3 regions of the Streptococcus zhangguiae genome follow, and region 1 is predicted to be linked to each of the others. Evidence: predicted binding sites of a transcription regulator. Region 1 holds the regulator's gene; each other region holds the start of a gene.
The links. Region 1 encodes Rex, which represses fermentation and respiration genes when NADH is low (regulators of the CRP and FNR family bind a similar motif). Its sites were predicted from a motif close to TTGTGAANTANTTCACAA; they were not measured.

Region 1 (7,320 bases):
TAACCAGTCTGCCTTGCTTGCTGAAACACAAATTGTAGGTAGTGAGCTCCTTGCTAGAAGAATGATGCAAGAAATTGGATCTAACAAGCAGGAGCACCTTGTAGCCATTTATTTGGATACACAAAATAAAATTATTAGTCAGCGGACCATTTTTATCGGTAGTGTGAATCGTAGTATTGCAGAGCCTAGAGAAATCTTGCACTACGCAGTCAAAAGCATGGCTACGTCACTGATTATTGTTCATAATCATCCTTCCGGCTTTGTTCAACCAAGTCAAAACGATTTAGCCTTCACAGAGAAACTAAAAAAGTCCTGTGAGATACTAGGACTTATTCTTTTAGATCATTTAATTGTTGGAAAATCGAACTACTATAGTTTACGAGAAGAACACCAGCTTGATTAGAAGTTTTGGACAAAATAGTTAAAAAGGGATTGAGATGCTACTTGGTTCTCGTAGAGCATTTCAGGATGCCATTGAACACCCAAAAACGGTGTTTGTTCCGTCATGATGACAGCTTCTATTATCTGGTCTTCTGACTGACCGATGACCTGTAAAGGAGTTGCCAATTGGTCTATAGCCTGTCTATGGAAGGAATTAACCATTGGTTTTTCTCCGTAAATCGTCGAAAGTGGCGTGTCCGGTTGGAGATGTATTGGGTGTGACGGACTATTTGCAGCACTCGTTTGCCAATGATTCGGTATTTCTTGATGTAGGCTACCACCCATAGCAACATTAAAAAGTTGCATTCCTCGACAGATACCTAAAATGGGTTTTTGTTGCTTAATAGCTTCCTCGATGAGTGCCATCTCAAAGCGATCACGATTGGGATGATAGTTCTCACTTTCAATCGTCTTTTCTTGTCCGTAATAATGTGGTAAAACATTTTGTCCGCCTGTCAGAATGAGTTTATCAATCATACGGATATAACTTTGTACTAAATCAGGAGAAACAATTGGTAAGATAAGAGGAATTCCCCCAGCAGTTTCAATTGCCCTGACAAAACTAGTTGCTGCGTAGGATAGGAGTGGCTCGGTATCATCGGTTGCATTGAGAAATTCATTACCAGAAATACCGATAATTGGTTTTGTCATAAAAACTAGCCCTTTCTCATGAAATAAAGCAGTGTTTGCAACTCGCTCGTTAAATCAACATATTGTACGACGACATCTTTGGGTACAGATAAGTTGACAGGTGAGAAACTCAAGATTCCCTTGACTCCAGCTTGAACAAGGATATTGGCAACTTCTTGGGCCTTGGTGCTAGGTACTGTTAAGATAGCGGTTTGGGCATTTGCCTCCTTCATTCTTTCTTCGATTTCTGAAATTCCATAGATAGGGACGTTTTCATCAATAGTACCGACGGCTGGGTGATTATCTGCCTCAAAGGCCATGATAATTTTCATTTTATTCCGTTCATGGAAACGATAATGAAGGAGAGCCAGACCCATATTGCCAACCCCAACCAGCATGACATTCGTGATGGAATTATCATTTAAGATATCAGCGAAGAAATCCATCAATTTTTTGACATCGTAACCAAATCCTCGGCGACCTAATTCACCAAAGTAAGAAAAGTCACGACGGACAGTGGCAGAATCAATTCCAATAGCTTCTGCAATTTCCTTTGAACTCGCTTTTTCAATATTTCCAGCATGAAATCGTTTAAATACGCGATAATAGATTGATAAACGTTTGGCAGTAGCACGGGGGATTGGTGTATTTTTTTCGTTTTTCACAATCTTTTTTGCTCCTTTCGATAACTAATTCTATTTTAGTAAAGGTTTGTGAAAAAAGCAACAGATTACACCTAAAAATACAGAAAAAACAAGAATTGCTTCTTGTTTTTTTAGTGATTCTTTGGATCAATTGATTTGAGATAGCGATATAAATCGCCTACCAATCCTTGATAACCCAAGTCATTACCGTCTTGAGTGAGCGAGAGCACGTTTAGGTTATCAGGAATGGTCACACAACCAGAAAAAGCAAGGAGTAGGGCATCAAAATTGCCAAAAGTTTGTGAGCGGATTTGCTGATAAGAATCTTGATAACGTAGCTCAATCATGCTTTTGTACTTTCTTTTGTGAAAATATCTCGGTCAACTAAGCTATCCATGAGGAAGTAAAATTTTTCTTGGATAACTGCATTGCCACCTGCTTTAAAAATATCCACCAAGCGTAAGCCAGATTTATCTGTGATATTGATTTTAAAAGCTGTTAAATCTTTGTTGATGATAATTTTTAAGAGAAAACCTTGATTAGAGTTGGGAATTTCTTCTAGCATACGTGTTAATTGATAATTACCAACTTGGGTTTGTTCAAATGTATTGTCACGTAAGGTGAATTTTTTGATAGCTGGGTGAATCGAGTAGGTATAGTCACAATTTTTTAGGGTTACAGATGTTGTAAAAGCCATTAACAAATGCCTCCGATGATTTTATGTAGTTGATTGATGAGGAAATCTAGTTCCTCTTTGGTATTTTCATGTGAAAAGCTAATCCGAATGGATTCTTTTAGGCGGTGGGAATCTTTTCCGTATAGAGCCTCTAAGACATGGCTATTTTGAATTACACCAGCAGTACAGGCAGAACCACTAGAAACAGCAATTCCTGCAAGATCTAGACGCATGAGCACTTGCTCATTGAGCTGATTGGGAAAACCAATATTGACAACGTAGGGAAGTGTTGGACCTACTTCATTGAGGTAATGCTGAAGAGCTTTCAGATTTTTTAATAGATAGTCTTTTAAGGTCGAAACGCTATTGAAATGTTCTTCTAGCTGAGCTGTTTGTTCTTTCAAAGCTGTCGCCATAGCTGCAATTCCTGCTAGATTTTCTGTTCCTGCCCGGTGTTGTTGCTCTTGGCGTCCTCCGTGAATCAGAGAGTCAAATCGAGGGATGCGGCTGTAAAGGAAGCCTACTCCTTTTGGTCCATGAAACTTATGGGCAGCAGCAGAGAGAAAATCGATTCCCAGTTGTTCCGGTGAAATTGCGACTTTTCCGATTGCTTGGACAGCATCTACATGAAAAACAGCCTGATGTTTGGAAAGTATTTCACCGATTTCTTTGATAGGTAGCAGCAGCCCAGTCTCATTGTTGGCATACATGGCACTAACTAGAATGGTATCTGGACGCAAGGCTTCCTGAATCTGCTGGGCGGAAATCCTTTGATTGATCGGTTGAATATAGGTCACTTCAAAGCCGAATCGCTCACGTAAATACTCCATTGTGTGAAGAACAGCATGGTGTTCGATAGCAGTTGTGATGAGGTGTTTTCCCTTATGCTGATTTGCCAGAGCATAACCTTGGATAGCGAGAGTATCGGCCTCTGACCCCCCTGAGGTAAAAATGATCTGTTCAGGTTTGGTATCTAGGATGTGAGCAATATCTGCTCGAGCTTGGCGGAGAATAGCGTTTGCTTTTCGTCCTGCCCAATGAATACTAGAGGAGTTCCCATAGTATTCTGTTGAAATATCCATGAAAGTTTGAAGGGCAGCTTTCGACAGAGAAGTTGTCGCTGCATTGTCTAAATAAATCAAGGAAATCTCCTAGTGTTCATTATTTGGATGTGTAAAGTTAAAGAGAGGACTGACTGGACGGCGTTCGTGAATGCGGATAATGGCGTCTGCAATCAACTCACTAGCGGTGATAAATGCAATAGCTTTAGGTAATTGTTCTTTGCTGGCAACAGAGTCTGTGACGAGCACTTCCTTAATTGGCGCTTGATCCAAAAGCTCTGCCGCAGTTCCAGCAAACAAGCCATGACTTGCAACCGCATAAATTTCGGTTGCCCCACCTTCTTGTACAATTCGAGCTGCTTCTGAGAAGGTGCGGCCAGTGTTTAAAATATCATCAATCAAGATAGCTGTTTTTCCAGCTACATCTCCAATGATGTATCCTTCTGATCGATCGGCATCGTCTTGAGCATAATCGATAATGGCAATTGGAGAATTAAGGTACTCAGCTAAACTACGGGCACGTTTGATGCCAGAATTTTTAGGACTGACAATCACAACGTCTTCACCACACAAGCCTTTTTCCATGTAATGCTCTGCAAATAGTGGGACCGTAAAGAGATTATCGACTGGAATATCAAAGAACCCTTGCACCTGAACAGCGTGTAAATCAAGTGACAAGACACGATCCACACCTGCTTTGACCAGCATATTCGCAACAAGTTTTGCTGTAATTGGTTCACGAGGAGCAGCTGTACGATCCTGACGAGCATAGCCAAAATAAGGCATGACAACTGTGACAGAATGGGCGCTTGCACGCTTGCATGCATCAACCATAATCAATAATTCCCAGAGATGATTATTAACAGGATAGCTGGTTGATTGGATGATATAAACATCCACCCCACGGACACTTTCTTCAATGTTGACTTGAATTTCTCCGTCTGAGAATTGTCGCGTTGTCATTTTTCCAAGTGGAATCCCAGAGGCTTCGGCAATTTTTTCAGCAATTGCACGGTTGGAATTCAAAGAAAATAGTTTAATTTGTTTATCACCATACGGTTGAACCATGATCAGAAGTACTCCTTTTATTCGATAGTTCTATTCTATCAGAAAATCTAAAAATTTTCAGTAAAGAAATAGATCAGCTTGAAGAAAAAGTCTTTTTATTGCCATCATCTTCATGTGCTTTCGGACATCAGCGACTTCCTTCGGAGTAAAATAATCCAGTGGATTATTTTAGCCCGAGCCCAGAAACAAAGGAGCGAGGATAATCCAGTGGATTATTTTAGCCCGAGCCCAGAAACAAAGTAGCGAGGATAATCGATTTTAGCGAAATCACGACTTCTGTCTCACTCCCACTTTTAGCACGGCGGAGGTGGCGGTATTGTGCTCGCTACGCTCGCAAATTTTCTAACCTTAAAACTACAGAAAATGAAATATCATTGTACTGTTTTTCTGAATTGTGAGGTTTGTCTACATTCTGATAGATTTCTTTTGATTTCGTTAGGATTATGAAATCAAGGCTTGTTCATCAGACAGGCAGCTGTACGGGCAACCTTGCTTTTAGCATATTTAAAGGCAATTTGTCGTTGTTTCAGGTAGTCCTCAAAAGCAATTTTCCCTTGAGTGGCATCGTCTACCTCGACTTCTAATTCATAATCTGTCTGATTAGCATAGCTATTTTCATCAAGAGCTATAAGCCCAATGGGAGTCGCTTTTTCATAGCGTTTTGTGGTCAAATGTCCCCAAACAATCAATCTTTCAAGACCAATTCCAGTTTGTGTGATGAGGTTCAAAATATCTCCCTCAGGTAATTGCACCTTCTGGATTAATTGATGAGCGTGTTCAAGGCTTAGGGCTTGATTGTATTCCTGATTGCCGATGTCCTGCGGAATTTTAAGAGTCAATTCTGCCAGGTCTTCTAGGGTGCGAATTCGTAGGGAATAGCGGTGTTGACGTAGGCTAAAATCTGGCGTATCAATATAATAGTTGGTTTGCAGAACAGGAGCAACATCTGTAAATTCTGCCTGTAATTGTTGAAATTCGGCTGCCGTCAGGAGCGTTTTGTACTCAATTTCTAAATGATTTTTTTTCATAGGATAAAACCTTTTCGTATGGTATAATAGTTCTTGTGTTATTCTATTACAAAAACCAGTATTTGACAAGAAAGGAGCAGTTATGGAGATGAATTGGGAAGCCTTCCTAGACCCCTATATTCAGGCGGTTGGGGAATTAAAAATTAAATTGCGCGGTGTTCGTAAGCAATACAGAAAAGCAAATAAGCATTCACCGATTGAATTTGTGACAGGACGTGTGAAGCCGATTGAATCCATCAAGGAAAAGATGGCTCTACGCCATATTCAGCTCGAAAATTTAGCACAAGACATGCAAGACATCGCAGGATTGCGAATCATGGTGCAATTTGTTGATGACGTAGAAGAAGTGCTTGACATCCTACGGAAGCGAAAAGATATGCGAGTGGTCTATGAACGGGATTATATCAACCATATGAAATCATCAGGCTACCGTTCCTACCACGTGGTGATTGAGTATCCAGTTGATACGATAAATGGAAATGAAACGGTACTAGCTGAGATTCAAATTCGCACCTTGTCCATGAATTTTTGGGCAACGATTGAACATTCCTTGAATTATAAGTATAAGGGGAATTTTCCAGAAGAAATTAGGCAACGCTTGGAAATTACAGCTAAGATTGCTTATCAATTAGATGAGGAGATGCGCAAAATCCGCGATGACATTCAAGAAGCTCAGGCTTTATTTGATCCGGCCCACCGCAAGTTGAATGACGGAGTTGGAAATAGCGACGATACAGATGAAGAATACAGATAGAAAAAAAATCGCCCTGCTCAGCAGTAAAAATCCGAAAAGCCAAGCTGTGATGAATGAGTTGTGGACCAAATTAAAAGAGGCCCAATTTATCTTAACACCTAAAAATCCAGATATTGTTATTTCAATTGGGGGAGATGGGATGCTCTTATCTGCTTTTCATAAGTATGAGGCAATGATGGACCGTGTTCGCTTTGTCGGCATTCATACAGGGCACCTTGGTTTTTATACGGATTATCGCGATTTTGAAGTTGATAAACTGATTGATAATTTAAAATTAGACACAGGAGCTCGTGTTTCCTATCCGATTTTAAATGTGCGAATTAAGCTGATGAATGGCCGGGACATTGTTATGCGAGCCTTGAATGAAGCGACGATTAAACGCTTATCCAAGACCATGGTTGCAGATATTTTTATCAATAAAGTACCATTTGAGCGTTTTCGTGGTGATGGCATTTCGGTGTCAACCCCCACTGGTTCAACAGCCTATAATAAGTCCTTGGGGGGAGCGGTTTTGCACCCGACTATTGAAGCTTTACAGATTGCAGAAGTGGCTAGCCTAAATAATCGTGTTTATCGTACTCTGGGTTCTTCTATTGTTGTTCCTAAAAAGGACAGGATTATGATCGAGCCAAAACATGATGATCGCTATTCAGTATCGATTGATAATCGGACCTTTGTTTATGATAATATTGATCGGATTGAATACCAGATTGACAATAGTAAGATTCATTTTCTAGCTACTCCAAGCCACACTAGTTTTTGGAATCGTGTCAAAGATGCCTTTATCGGTGAGGTAGAGTAATGCGCTTTGAATTCATTGTGGATCAACATGTGAAAATTAAGACATTTTTGAAAAAGCATGATGTGTCAAAAGGACTGCTAGCTAAGGTCAAGTATGAGGGCGGAGCTATTCTCGTTAATGGTCAACCGCAGAATGCGACCTACTTGCTTGATATTGGTGATTGCTTGACCATTGATATTCCCAGTGAAGAAGATATAACAGGGAAATTGGAGCCAA
Region 2 (7,320 bases), 910 kb from region 1:
CTTTGATATTCGTGTTCCAGTATCTGAATTTGGTCGTGATGATTGGAATACGGCAAACAAAATTATCGAAGGCATTACGGAGTTACGAAATGCTTAAACGCTTATGGCTCATTTTAGGTCCGGTCTTTTGCGCAGCCTTGCTGGTTGTCCTTTTATTGATTTTTTATCCGACTCATCTTGATCATAATTTTGAGGTTGAAAAACGCTCGGCGGTCACCCTAACTTCTCGTAGTTTCAAGGGACGGACACAGAAAGTTCGTGCCTTGACGGATCCTGACCACCGCTTTGTTCCCTTCTTTGGATCGAGTGAATGGTTGCGCTTTGATAGCATGCATCCGTCTGTTTTAGCTGAAAAATATGACCGTCCTTATCGTCCTTATTTGTTGGGACAACGTGGCGCGGCCTCTTTGAACCAATACTTTGGGATGCAACAAATGTTGCCAGAATTGGAAGGTAAGACGGTTGTCTATGTTATATCTCCTCAGTGGTTCACCAAGAACGGTTATGAACCCAGTGCTTTTCAGCAATATTTTAATAGCGACCAGTTGACGAGTTTTTTGAGTCAGCAAGTAGGAGATGAGGCAGCCCAGCATGCAGCTGAACGCATCTTGCAACTCTATCCCAATGTGACGATGGCAGATATTGTCAAAAAAGTAGCACAAAAAGAAACATTATCGTCTTCAGAAGAACAGTTTATTAGCTTGATGGCACGTTTTCATAAACGTCAAGATTATTTCTTTAGTAGTTTAACTTCTGAAAATAGTGGAAATTTTGAGCAACGAGTGCTACCTGAGCTTAACCAACTACCAGATCAATTTTCCTATGAAGAGTTGGAAAAGGTTGCCATTAAAGAAGCAAAAGAACACACCAAGTCTAATGACTTAGGGATTGATGATCGTTTTTATAAACATCGATTAAGAAATAAAATCAAAAAATTAAAAGGATCGCAAAGGAATTTATCCTATATTCAATCTCCAGAATACAATGACTTGCAATTGGTCTTGCAACTCTTTGCTCAAGCAAAGATAAAGGTTCTCTTTGTTATTCCACCGGTCAATGAAAAGTGGATGGCCTACACAGGTCTGCGTGAGGAGATGTACCAACAGACTGTTGCAAAAATCAAGTACCAATTGGAGAGTCAAGGCTTTACGAATATTGCTGATTTTTCAACAGATGGCGGCAAACCCTATTTCATGGAAGACACCATTCACATAGGTTGGCTTGGTTGGCTAGAGTTTGACAAGGTAGTATATCCCTTTGTTACAAATCCTGGACCTACCCCTAGCTACCAGCTCAATTCAGCCTTCTTCAGTAAAGAATGGGCAGATTATGACGGAGATGTAATGAAATTTTCGACAAAATAATCATTCGCAAGAATAAAAAAATCAGTCAAGGTTAGGCAATGCAGGACCTTGATTTTTGGTAAGATGATAGGATGAAATTGGAGGAATCAGATGATTAAAGGCTCGTGTCTGTGTGGGAAAGTGACCTATGAGGTGACAGAATTGATCTCTCCCATTGTCTTTTGCCATTGTTCATTTTGCAGGAAGGCTTCTTCTACAGCCTTTTCGGCAAATGCCTTGGTAGATTTGGCTAGTTTTCAACTGCTATCTGGCCAAGAAGCATTGGTAATCTACGAATCCTCACCAAGGAAGATTCGCCATTATTGCAAACAGTGTCATAGCCAACTCTATCACACAAAGGCAGATATGCCAGGTCAGCTGACCTTGAAGTTGGGGACAATTGATAGGTGTGACCAAGATTTGGGTAAGTTGGAGCGCAAGCATATCCATGATGAACAAACGGTTCCTTGGTTATACTCGTCAAAAATCAACATCTGACGTCGTTAACTCATCTTGCTTCAACAGTCCAGCGGACTGTTGAAGGTTGGAAATAGGGCTAGCGAAGAATTGTTCGCTAGCCTCTTCTACTAGAATGTTGATTTAGCAACGCTTTACAAACCAGACAATATTTCCAAGCTCAGGTATCAATCGTCACTCCCCTGACTATTGATATGCGCTAAACTGTTACATACACAAAAATAATGAGGTCAGGGACTTTTTATACGTAATCTTCCAGAATACATTCGTTTGTGGGTGAGAACGACCGAGCTCATCCGTTATCCCAGTCTCTCAGCATAACCTCCGTTACCCCCTGCGTTTTTTAGGACACAAGCTACGCTAGCTTTATCTATCACCTTCCACAATTCTCAGTTGCAAGGGGCGAGCTGCACTCTTTCTATTTCCAGCCTTCCACAATTCTCAATTGTGGAAGCTAGTCAGATGTTGATTTTTATAGAGTCTTAGTTGACGAATAGATGTTTGGCTAAATGATGAAAAATGGGAGTGGGACAAAAATCGTGATTTCGTAGAAATCGATTTTGTCGTCCCACCCCCGCAAGGTTGGCTAGGTTTGTAGAATGTTGATTTATCAGTGTTTTACAAACCAGACAACTACTGCGTCAAATTGTTAAAGCTATAAAAGAAGCAAAGCTGGACACTTTTGTCCCAGCCTCATTAGTTTAGTCCACATAAGCGGTCGATTGGTTGTTAAGCCAGCTATAAAGCAGTCCAATGACTAGTCCACCACCGACATAGTTTCCAAGACCTGAGAAGAGAAAATTAGAAAGAACAGAGAGAAGATTCATACCTTCCACCGTTCCACCTGTTGAGAAGAAGGCGAGAGAGAAGGTTGAGAAGTTGGCGATAACGTGCTCAAAGCCGAGGAAGGCAAAGATAAAGATAATGAAAATGACGGCAATCGCTTTTCCAGCATCATCCTTCATCTTTAGAAAGACAAAGACGGCGATATTGACCACCATATTGGCGAAAATTCCCTCGACAAATTGAGTGAGCGGTGTTTTGGCAAGCTTGGCAATGGTACCTTGCACTAGATAGCTATCCATAGCCACATGCCCAATGGAATATGGAGCAGTCTGCGCTAGTAAGAAGCAGACGATGACCGCACCAACAAAGTTAAAGAAGATACAGGTTGCTAGAATCTTTAGGGCTGTTTTGGTTGGAATAACCTTGCGATAAATAGCTACTGTCATATACATCATATTCGATGTGCCGAGCTCTGCATTCATATAAAGAATCATGAGGAGGCCCCAGCCAAACATGAGACCGTAGCTAAATTTCCCGATGCCTGCTGCCACATGTTCTAGCTTGTCAGCTGTGTAAAGCGCAATGGCAATCCCAAGTGCCAGATAGACACTCGCAAAAATAGAGCGAAGGGCATATGCCCAATAGTTGCTTTCAATCAAGTCAGCTTTTTTCTTGATACTTTTATCAATTGTATACATCAATGCTTGATCTTGTCCTGCCACAGTAAATACCTACTTCTTTTTTATTTGATATATTTATCACAATTTATACTATACCAAAAAATTGGGAAAAATGTAAGGGCTTTTATAAAGAAAATACAGCTTGCAAATCACTCTATTTTAGGTATAATAAAAAACAAGTAATAATAGGAGGGATGATATGAAAAAAAGAGAAATTTTTGACCAAGTGGTCGAGATGATGCGGACTGATTCAGCGACTAAAAAGGATATCATTGGGGCGGATCCAGACATATATCGTCAGAAGATATCAGACGACATATCAGAAGAGGAGTTTCTGTATCACATGCATTGTTACCTCGCTAGTTTTGGCATTCTTTCTCATGTGTCCTTCTTCAAGAAGAATCGCAAAGCGCTCGCAGTTCGTCTTAAGCGCCAAGGAGACATGCTCTATGTAGTGGAAGCAGATCCCGCGACCAATCTTCAAAAAGGAGATAAGATTATTGCACTTGACGGTTGCGATATTCCAACCCTGTACCAAGAACATCGATCCTATTTTACGAGTCCTACTGAGGAACGCCAAGCACAAGAATGGAAATATTTTATCCACAAGGCTGACAGACTCACAGTAATAAGGGCAAATCGGAAAGAGGAGATTCGACTTCAAAAAGTGGATCAGGCGACGGAAGACAGTTTTGAAGTGAAGCAGTTACAGCCTGATCTTGTCTACCTTAAAATGGAGAATTTTTGGAATGAGGAAAAAATAGGAGCCCTTTACCAAGAAGCAGCTCCCTTACTAGAACAAGCTACCTACCTCATCATTGATGTTCGTGTCAATCATGGAGGCTCAGATTCTCTCTACTTCCCCTTAATCAAATACGCTTTACCAGAAGGGACAAGTCTTGCAGAAATGGATTTGTCGGGATCAGGTATGGAAGTTCTCTACACAGAGAGAAATGTTGATTTGCGTTTAGCTCTATTTCAAGAAGATTTGAAAGATGAGCATTTATCGGAAGAAAGTCGCCAGTTCTTGCTGGAGTTTATTGACGAATTACAGACTAATCGTGGCAAGGGTTATGTTGTTCATAAGGAGGACGACTCCGATAGAGAGTATTTTGCTGGGATTGTAGGTACTGCTAAGCCAGAGAAAATTTTTGTATTATCAGATGTAGAGTGTGGTTCCTCTGGAGATAATTTTGTTCAGATAATGAAAGACTTGCCTAAGGTGACGGTACTTGGCAGACCGACCATGGGTATTTTGGACTACTCTAATTGCTGCTTCGTAGATTTTGATGACTACCAATTCATGTTTCCAACCTCACGTAATCTTGATCTTGATTTAGGAAAAGGCATGACAGATAAGGGGGTAGAACCAGATGTGTTCATTCCCTGGACTCCGGAACACTTAGAGCGTGATGTGGACTTGGAAGAATGTTTGAAATTGTGTATAAAATAATAAAAAGAGTAAGAGTCTTGGTACCTTCAAGGTACTAATGATTCTTGCTCTTTTATCTAAGTCTTGTTAGATAGTCATATGCTGCGGATGTTCGATAAGTTGTGATTATCAAGGTCAAATTGTTATCAAGAGGTGATTAGGTTGAAATCGGAAATCTATTCTCCAAATAATTGTTGAACTCTATTCTCCATATCAAAACGCTTCATTTCCTTTGGTTCAAATGGGTACTTGCTGTTTTTATTAGGAAGTACTTTGTAAGTCATCCAATTTAGGAGAATGAGAAATGCCCCAATCGTATAAATGAGACCGAATAGCCAATCCCAACCAGATGCTAATTGATGGGAAGTAACGTAGTAAATATAGTAGATTCCAATTGGCAAATGGAGCAAGAGACACGCAGCTAGACCAGGATTGTAGAGTGTTTTCAATAATTTATTAGCAACAATTCCGTGAAGAATGCATTGTCCTAGCCCAAGCATGATGGGCATCATCCCAAACCAGATAAGATTTGGCATAAAGGCTGGTAAAAGGTATAAAATGAAGGTATAAAGTGAATTTACCAGCATAGCTGAAAATTGATTGAGAGGATACCGGTCTTCCAAACCTTTTATGGTATTTTGGTGCTGAAACACTCGATTAATGATGGCTGGTTCTCCTCCAGGGAAATGGTATTCTTCAAATTGATGGAAACACAGGGCCATAAAACTCAACAATTGGATACACACCATGATATCTAGAGTATTCCAACGGAAAAATAAAAACAAAATAGTCACGATTCCAGCCATAAAGGCTACATCGTACCATCTACGAATAAAATAGTTTATCATCATGTCCTCCTTTTTAAGACTTTGTTAGTATAAACGAGACTGGCTCGCGAAACAACCATCAAATAGCGTCATTTCATTGCTTAAGCGATAAATAATCCAATTTTGTTGCATATTTGATTAACGGTGCTCTTTTTGAGATAATAAAATGTATGAAGCAACAAGATTTACGCGTGCTGAAAACAGAGAAGAATATCAAAGACAGTTTTATAGCTCTTCTACAAGAAAAAACATTTTCAGCCATTACTATTCAGAATATTTTAGACACAGCAGTCATCAATCGAAGCACCTTCTACCGTCACTATGCGGATAAATTTGATTTGGCAAACCATATTAACCAAGAATTGGTCGTACAAATTAAGAGACTATTAGAGATTCGGTATCGTCCAACAGGGTCGGTTGCTCTGACGATTCAAGAGATGAATCAAGAATTTCAGTCTTTTTTTGAACAAAAAGAGCTCTTTCTGGCCATGCTTACTATTTCTCATGAGGAAGTTCATCTGAGGGAAGATTTACTAAATGTGATGATAAGCCACTACCAAGAAAATTTTAATCAAGAAGACTTAGAAGCACAGCTGTTTGCTAGTATTGTTTTTACGACCTTGTTCTATAGCCTGACCCATAATCAAGTGCTGGAGTTAGAAATGGTCAAGAAGAGCATGGTGCAGTTGATGGAGAATTTTAAAAAAATAAATTAATGGATGAGCAGTCTAGACGATGGATTATATCAATAGAGTATAAATTGAAAATAAACAGGTATTTTTGTTTACAGTCCGACATGATAAAAGCCACAGATTCACATGAGCCTGTGGCTTTTACGGCGGTGTTCATTTGGCGTATGAACGTGGAAAGATGACATGAGGAATGGGAGAAATTTCGTTTTACAACAGTAAAGTGGCCTTCTTATTTTGCTATACTTTCTTTTTTAGATACCTTTCTCCGATACTCACGCGCTGCAGGTGGTTGATAGCTTGCAATAAAGTGTTCGATTTGTTCTAAATCATCTGAGAAGAGTGTTTTTTCTCGATCTTCTAATGTCAAAAATCCTGTGCTAACCATGGTATCAAAGAATTGTTCCAAGGCCTGATAGTAGCCTGCAATAGTAAAGAGGATGCAGGGTTTGTCGTTTTTTCCGATTCTTGCCCATGAGATGACTTCGCTGATTTCTTCTAAAGTACCAGGACCACCAGGCAGTGCGATAAAAGCATCTGCCTCTTGTATCAAGGCCAATTTACGTTCAGACATGGTTTCAACTGTACGTAGTTCTGAGAGATGAGGATGGGCGAGTTCACGATCTTTAAGAAATTCTGGAATGATACCAATGACTTGCCCACCATGTGCGAGGACCGTATCTGCAATCAAACCCATGAGTCCAGTATTGCCACCGCCGTAGACCAATGTATGGCCATTTTCTGCAATCCATTTGCCAAGGGCAATTGTTCCTTCTTGATAGCTTGGATTTTCTCCTAAACTTGCTCCGCAGTAAACAGTTATATTCATTGTCCTTTAAACCTTTCTTCTAACTTTTCCTTATGGCTCGTCATGATTTCTTCAAGCGAAATCTGGTAGATATCTGCGATAATAAACAAATTATCTAATACATCACCTAGCTCCTCACGAATGTGGAGGAGATTTTCTTTCTGGTTGCTAATGGGTTCATCGGGGCGATCTCGTCCAATCTCTATTTTCCGAATCGCCTGTGCTAGCTCTCCTACCTCTTCACAGAGAAAATTAGTCCGAATAAAAGGATTGTAGGC
Region 3 (7,320 bases), 600 kb from region 1:
GTACTAAGTGAATGAATGACCGAAGTGGCTGCTTGTTGATGAGTAATAAGAAAGGAAGAGACCAATGGACCGGATATTTACAGCTGATAAACTCAAGTGGACGAGGGAGCCTGCTGCCTACAATTTATCAGATGAGGAAATAACGATAACGACACTGCCACATACAGATCTCTGGCAACGAACCTATTACCATTTCCGTAACGACAATGCTCCTGTGCTACAAATGGAGACAGACGAGGAATTTTTCTCTTTTGTCGTAAAGACACAGTTTGATAGCAAGCACCGGTTTGATCAATGTGGTGTCGTGGTTTATCTAGATAGTGAAAATTGGCTCAAAGCCTCGATTGAGTATGAAAATGAGACCATTCAGCATTTGGGGAGTGTTGTGACCAATCAAGGTTATTCAGATTGGGCAACGACGGAGATTGCAGCAGATGTAAGAGAGATGTGGTATCGTCTGAGCCGCAGAGGTCAGGATTTCCGTCTTGAATGTTCGACAGATGGCCAGCATTTCCAGCAGATGCGGATTTGTCACTTGCATGAAGCGAAAGAAACCATTTCCTTTGGTATTTATGCCTGCAGTCCGGAAGATTCGTCTTTTACAGCTCGTTTTACCAACCTATCCCTAGGAGAATGCATGTGGCTGGCTCATGATGGTCAGGCACCGGATGACTTTGTTTAAATTGATAACAGAAAATAAGGAGAAAAACATGATTAAGATTACTTTTCCAGACGGCGCTGTGCGCGAATTTGAGTCTGGTGTTACAACCTTTGAGATTGCACAATCAATTAGCAATTCTCTAGCTAAAAAGGCGCTTGCTGGGAAATTCAATGGCAAATTGATTGATACCACTCGTGCGATTGTTGAAGATGGCTCACTTGAAATCGTCACTCCAGACCATGAGGATGCGCTTGACATCTTGCGTCACTCAGCAGCCCACTTGTTTGCGCAGGCGGCTCGTCGCCTTTTCCCAGAAATTCATTTGGGAGTTGGTCCTGCTATTCAAGACGGTTTCTACTATGACACAGACAATGAGGCTGGACAGATTTCAAACGAAGATTTGGCTGCCATTGAAGAAGAGATGAAGAAAATCGTCAAGGAGAATTTCCCAAGCATTCGTGAGGAAGTGTCAAAGGATCAAGCGCGTGAGATTTTCAAACACGATCCGTACAAATTGGAACTGATTGAGGAGCATTCAGAGGACGAGGGTGGCTTGACCATTTACCGTCAGGGAGAATATGTAGATCTTTGCCGTGGTCCTCACGTACCGTCAACTGGTCGTATTCAAGTCTTCCAATTGCTCAATGTAGCAGGTGCTTACTGGCGTGGAAATAGTGATAATGCCATGATGCAACGGGTCTATGGTACAGCTTGGTTTGACAAAAACGATTTGAAGAAATACATCCAAATGCGGGAAGAAGCCAAAGAACGTGACCACAGAAAACTTGGAAAAGAATTAGATCTCTTCATGATTAGTCAGGAAGTAGGACAAGGCTTGCCTTTCTGGTTGCCAAATGGAGCAACGATTCGTCGCACTTTGGAGCGCTATATTACGGATAAGGAGTTGGCTTCTGGCTACCAACATGTTTACACTCCACCACTTGCTTCCGTTGAATTGTACAAAACATCTGGTCACTGGGATCACTATTCAGAAGATATGTTCCCAACCATGGACATGGGAGACGGTGAGGAATTTGTCCTTCGTCCAATGAATTGTCCACACCACATTCAAGTCTATAAAAATCATGTTCGTTCTTACCGCGAATTGCCAGTTCGTATTGCTGAGCTTGGTATGATGCACCGCTATGAAAAATCAGGTGCCCTTTCAGGGTTGCAACGGGTCCGTGAAATGACCTTGAATGATGGTCACATTTTCGTTGCCCCAGAGCAGATTCAAGAAGAATTTAAACGGGCGCTTCAATTGATTATTGATGTGTATGCAGATTTCAATTTGACAGATTACCGTTTCCGTCTTTCTTATCGTGATCCGGAAGATACGCATAAATATTACGATAATGATGAAATGTGGGAAAATGCTCAAGCCATGTTAAAAGCAGCCATGGATGACATGGAATTGGATTATTTTGAAGCAGAAGGAGAAGCTGCTTTCTACGGTCCAAAATTGGATATTCAAGTGAAAACAGCTCTTGGAAATGAAGAAACCTTATCGACTATTCAGCTGGATTTCTTGCTTCCAGAACGCTTTAATTTAAGCTATATTGGAGCAGACGGAGAAGAACACCGCCCAGTTATGATTCACCGTGGTGTTATCTCTACCATGGAGCGTTTTACTGCTATCTTGATTGAAACCTATAAAGGTGCCTTCCCAACTTGGCTTGCCCCAACTCAGGTCACCTTGATTCCTGTTTCTAATGAAAAACATGTGGACTACGCTTGGGAAGTCGCTAAAGAATTGCAAAATCATGGTGTGCGTGCCGTTGTTGATGAACGAAATGAAAAAATGCAGTACAAGATTCGCCAAAGTCAAACTGGGAAAATTCCATACCAATTGATTGTCGGAGATAAGGAAATGGAAGACCGTGCGGTTAACATTCGTCGCTATGGACACAAGGAAACGCAGACAGTGAGTCTTGCAGACTTCAAAGAGCAAATCTTGGCAGATATTGCAAACTACTCTCGCGCCCCAAAAGATGTTTAGGTAGCGGAGCAACAATCGAACTTTCGAAGCAATCGATTTTGTTGTGATACCCCACACAGTTGATGAAATCTTCAGCTATGTCTGAAATTATGTTAGCATAGACAAAACAATAGGGGCTGAGAAAACTCGGTTCCTATTATGTTATAGTTTCTCGTTTTTGGATACCCAATCGCTACTCAATGAAGTATAGTGAATTGAATAAAGGTTAGGACATCGTTAAGTCGCTTTGATGAACGCCAGTTCTATCTACAGCTCCTTGCTTTGTCCCATTCCTTTCTCAATCCACTATAACTCTATGAATAGTTTTTAGAATTGGAAAGGAGGAAATCATGTGGCAAATCTTATCGAAACGCAAGTGGGAATTTAGCCAGATAGGACTAGAAGAACGCTACCGTGTAGCAGGGCAATTTTTAGCTCTAAAGGCTCAAGGCTGGTCAGATGAGGTATTAGCGAATATAGTAGAACGACAGCTAGATTTGAGTGACAGTCGGATTGGCTCAGCTTTGTTTCGTGAGCTGTGGCAGTTGGAAAAAAATTATTTGCCTCCTAGACAGCTCTTGGAGATTGTCATTGCTATCGTGGGAATGCCAGACGATGTGTCAGGAGAATTGGCTGAAAATCAAGCCCTAGTCGCTCGTTTTCATCCGAATCTTGCTCCTCATGATCCTTTTTGGTGGGACTTGTCCCATGTTGTTGATCAAACCTTTCCAGGAACGAGTATGGCAGAAAAAGACTTACTGGCAAGGCAAGTCCATCAACTGCGTTATGTCATCTCTAGTCAGCAGGCCGAGTATGTCCGCCAGCATGTGAAAAAAGTGGGAGAAACAGATAGTCGTGCCCTTGTTCGTTATCTGCGAAAAATCTATCCTTGGTGGTCTTGGAAGAAGGATTATACAATTGGAACGTCTGCTCGCTTGCATAACAAGCTCAAGTTTGAAAATGGTGAAAAGCGGTATCCGTCAGGCTATTCGTCCTTTAATATCAAGATTTTGATTCATTTTCATACGGAATTTATCCTTGACAGTAAAGGTAATTTTCTCAATGAAATGGATGCTCAGAAAGTAGACGAAATCGGGATTGTCAATGGGGCTAGTTTTAACTATGGCAAGGCTGGTAAACGCCACTGGGACTTGGATGTTGATACGGTTGGCCCTCATGATCCCGTTTTTCGAAATCAAGCTACCAAAGGCTTTCGAGCGCCCAATCGTAGTGGCAAATGTGAAGCTGATTATGACCGTAGCTATTTTAACCCGCAAGGATTGTATGCGGAAAATGCCCTATCCAATTATCAACAGACCAAGCTAGTCGTGAGAGAGTTTAAACGCATGATGTGGAGAGGTTGAAATTTCCTTTTAATCCATGTCAAAAATGTTATCATGAGGAGGAGGTTCTGTTGCTGGACATATCGTCGTTTGTGACAGCTGTAGTGGCACAAGAGGAGGAAAAACTCAGAAGCTATTTTGCCGAGGAGGCTGTAGTCCGATGGCCCTGCACCAATGAATGTTTTTCTGTGGATGAATATATCCGAGCGAATTGTGACTATCCTGGCAACTGGGATGGGGAAATCGAACGTATGGAAGAGGTAGGGGATACGATTATTATCGTCACGCGTGTTTTTCCTGTTGACAAATCTTTTTCTGTTCATGCGGTCAGCTTTCTGAAACTTCAAGATGATGTGATTGTGGAGCTGGACGAATATTGGGCAGACGATGGCAAAGTGCCGGACTGGCGTAAACAGATGAACATTGGAAAGCCGATTTGATAAATAGGGAACAACCGCTGAAAAGATTCTTCAGCGGTTGTTGGATATTATTAACTATAGAAAATTGATTAGTGTGTAAAGTCAAGAACCATACGGCCTTGGATTGTACCAGCAGTCATTTCATCAAAGACAGCAGGAGCATCTTCAACTGGTCGAGTTTGAACAACTGGGACAACTAGTCCTTCTGCACCAAATTGGAAGGCTTCTTCGAGGTCTTTACGAGTTCCAACGAGCGATCCAACAACTTGAATACCGTCAAGAACGGTCTTGACGATGCTGAGGTCCATCATTTCAGACGGAAGACCAACAGCTACGACACGGCCACCAGCGCGGACACTATCTACTGCTTGGTTAAAGGCAACTTTTGAGACAGCTGTTACAACAGCAGAGTGCGCACCACCAGTTTTTTCTTGAATCAGACCAGCTACATCTTCCACCTCATGTCCATTGATGACAATGTCGGCACCAACCTGTTTGGCTAATTCCAATTTATCATTATTGATATCAATAGCAATAACATGGGCATTGAAGACTTTCTTTGCATACTGAACAGCCAAGTTTCCTAGTCCCCCTGCTCCAAATAGAGCAATCCATTGTCCTGGTTCGAGGTGTGCTTCTTTGATAGCTTTGTAAGTGGTTACGCCGGCACAAGTAATGGAACTAGCCTGTGCTGGGTCAAGATTTTCAGGAACTTTGACAGCGTAGTCGGCAGTCACAATACATTGTTCTGCCATTCCTCCATCAACAGAGTAACCAGCATTTTTTACCGTACGGCAGAGCGTTTCACGACCTGTATTGCAGTATTCACAAGCACCACAACCTTCGAAGAACCAAGCTACACTAACACGATCGCCGACTTTCAAACTTTTCACATCTGGAGCGATTTCTTTGACAATCCCAATTCCTTCATGTCCAAGGATACGACCAGGAACCTGACCGAAATCACCATGAGCTACGTGTAGGTCTGTATGGCAGACACCACAATATTCAATTTCAACGAGAGCTTCCCCTGTTTCAAGCGGACGCAGTTCTTTTTCGACTACTTCTACACCAGTAGATTCAGAGTTTACAACAACAGCTTTCATAACGTTTCCTCCGGTTTGTTTTGATATGTTCATTATATCACAAACTTTTTAAAAAGCAAGCGTTTACAAAGATTACTTGACATGCAAAATAAAAGTGCTACAATATGACTGAAAAGCCGATTTAGCTCAGTTGGTAGAGCAACGCACTCGTAACGCGTAGGTCGTAGGTTCGAGCCCTATAATCGGCATAGTTTATGATTCAAATGATATGGAAATTATCGAATGCTACGATTGCATTGAAAATACCTTTTGGCAAAGGAAATTTTGATGGATTTGCCGGAATGATTTGGAATTTCAGAGAGGTATAAGGGTTTCTTTTATGCTTAGACTATGAGCAGGAAGTTCATAAAATTGGCTAAGAAATTAGTTCAAGGTAATAACGAGAAAAAAGCAACACCGACAGATAAAGTCACTGAAAAAGTCAGAGTGATTGAAAATGTAACGAATAATCTAATACAAAAATAAAAAGCCGAATGATGGACACTTAGTCTCTTTTGAGAAAGCACCAATCATTCGGTTTTTATCGCATTATTTTTTATTAAAAGACTTTTTCAGCTGATACTGGTTATCGCAAAAATTTTGAAGAAATGATGACTGAGGAGTTCTAGTGTCCAGTCGATATTTCTAAAAAATCAAATGAAGCTGGCAAAGTATTCCCAAGCGAGGGGGTGTCGATTGGACTTTCTCTTGCTTGCATCACTCTAGATAATTAGCTAAGGATGTTGAAAAATCAGTATCTTCAGAGGTTGCTTTTATGAAATGATCACATATTATTCGGATTTTAAGGGCCTTATGATGTTGTGAATACAGGTTTTAAAATCAAGACCTCTTCCGAGTATTCTTGTCCTACCAGAAAGAAGTCTTTTTAGATATTTCAGATTAATTTTTTGTTAACTGATTTACACCAAATGCCGTTTGATCAGTAAGGACATATCCATCTTTCTTGCCAAGTTCCCAATAGATTTTAGAGCGAAAACAGAATATAAATACGATAATGAACCAAAGTACGGCAAGGGCATAGTCATACCAGATATAGATTTTGCTATCAAATAGATTGATGAAATAGTATAAGCCAATAGGACCTAGTCCCAAAATTGCGGTAATTAAGCCAGCATTGTAAATGCTTTTTAACCTTAAATTAAATATGGAATGCATAATGACTTCCATTAAAAGAAACAACATGGCAGATAATGTTAGAAAACGCACATTAGGTAGTAAAAGTGGGAATACATAAACTAAAATTAGGAATGTCCAGTTTCCAAACATAGAACTGAGATTGTTGCAATCCCACTTGGTTTTATCCATCTCATTGGTACCGAGGAGTAGTTTTACTCCGAGTAGGGGAAATCCTCCAGGATAACCGAATTCCTCGAAAAAATGTAGAAACAAAATACAAATGGAAGCCAAAAGACATTTTTGCACCTCGGTTACTGGTAAAAAGATCGCAAGCAGAGCAGTTAGACCAGCGAGATAGATAGAAATGTTATACCAATTATTTATCATTTTTTTCATAGAAATTACCTCTCAATTATATTATAATTAAATTATAATACGACACAGTGTAAAATAAAACAGGCAGTAGAGTGTAAAGTGTCTAATTATAGGAGGCAATATGGCGCGTCCAAGGAAAACGGAATATGCTAATGGGGCTGTAGTAAAAATAGAAAATGCTTTTTGGAAACTTTTAGAGACGGAGAAATATACGGATATTACTGTTCTTAGGATTGCTCAAGATTCTGGGGTTAATCGTAATTCTTTTTATTATCATTATAAAGATATGGATGATTTGGCTTATCAAGCTTTTAAGAATAAT

Region 2: J5M87_RS01090 (formate/nitrite transporter family protein) is a predicted target of Rex. The motif match lies at 3,353-3,370, and genes of this name have one in related genera.
Region 3: adhP (alcohol dehydrogenase AdhP) is a predicted target of Rex. The motif match lies at 5,533-5,550, and genes of this name have one in related genera.

The regions. Positions count from the first base shown of each region.
Region 1 is NZ_CP072115.1:1,101,170-1,108,489, reverse strand. It holds gene radC (RadC family protein) at 1-403, shown strand, start outside; gene J5M87_RS05375 (gamma-glutamyl-gamma-aminobutyrate hydrolase family protein) at 400-1,092, opposite strand; gene J5M87_RS05370 (redox-sensing transcriptional repressor Rex) at 1,098-1,736, opposite strand; gene J5M87_RS05365 (DUF4649 family protein) at 1,847-2,062, opposite strand; gene J5M87_RS05360 (DUF1831 domain-containing protein) at 2,059-2,412, opposite strand; gene J5M87_RS05355 (cysteine desulfurase family protein) at 2,412-3,533, opposite strand; gene J5M87_RS05350 (ribose-phosphate diphosphokinase) at 3,543-4,520, opposite strand; gene J5M87_RS05345 (CYTH domain-containing protein) at 4,970-5,548, opposite strand; gene J5M87_RS05340 (GTP pyrophosphokinase) at 5,631-6,302, shown strand; gene J5M87_RS05335 (NAD kinase) at 6,286-7,104, shown strand; gene J5M87_RS05330 (RluA family pseudouridine synthase) at 7,104-7,320, shown strand, end outside.
Region 2 is NZ_CP072115.1:187,852-195,171, forward strand. It holds gene dltC (D-alanine--poly(phosphoribitol) ligase subunit DltC) at 1-97, shown strand, start outside; gene dltD (D-alanyl-lipoteichoic acid biosynthesis protein DltD) at 90-1,364, shown strand; gene J5M87_RS01085 (GFA family protein) at 1,455-1,841, shown strand; gene J5M87_RS01090 (formate/nitrite transporter family protein) at 2,522-3,304, opposite strand; gene J5M87_RS01095 (S41 family peptidase) at 3,486-4,739, shown strand; gene J5M87_RS01100 (HXXEE domain-containing protein) at 4,895-5,569, opposite strand; gene J5M87_RS01105 (TetR/AcrR family transcriptional regulator) at 5,716-6,261, shown strand; gene J5M87_RS01110 (LOG family protein) at 6,467-7,063, opposite strand; gene J5M87_RS01115 (MazG nucleotide pyrophosphohydrolase domain-containing protein) at 7,060-7,320, opposite strand, start outside.
Region 3 is NZ_CP072115.1:499,452-506,771, forward strand. It holds gene J5M87_RS02550 (DUF1349 domain-containing protein) at 65-682, shown strand; gene thrS (threonine--tRNA ligase) at 711-2,660, shown strand; gene J5M87_RS02560 (DUF3114 domain-containing protein) at 2,990-4,003, shown strand; gene J5M87_RS02565 (nuclear transport factor 2 family protein) at 4,054-4,422, shown strand; gene adhP (alcohol dehydrogenase AdhP) at 4,491-5,507, opposite strand; tRNA gene J5M87_RS02575 (tRNA-Thr) at 5,623-5,695, shown strand; gene J5M87_RS02580 (HXXEE domain-containing protein) at 6,387-7,019, opposite strand; gene J5M87_RS02585 (TetR/AcrR family transcriptional regulator) at 7,120-7,320, shown strand, end outside.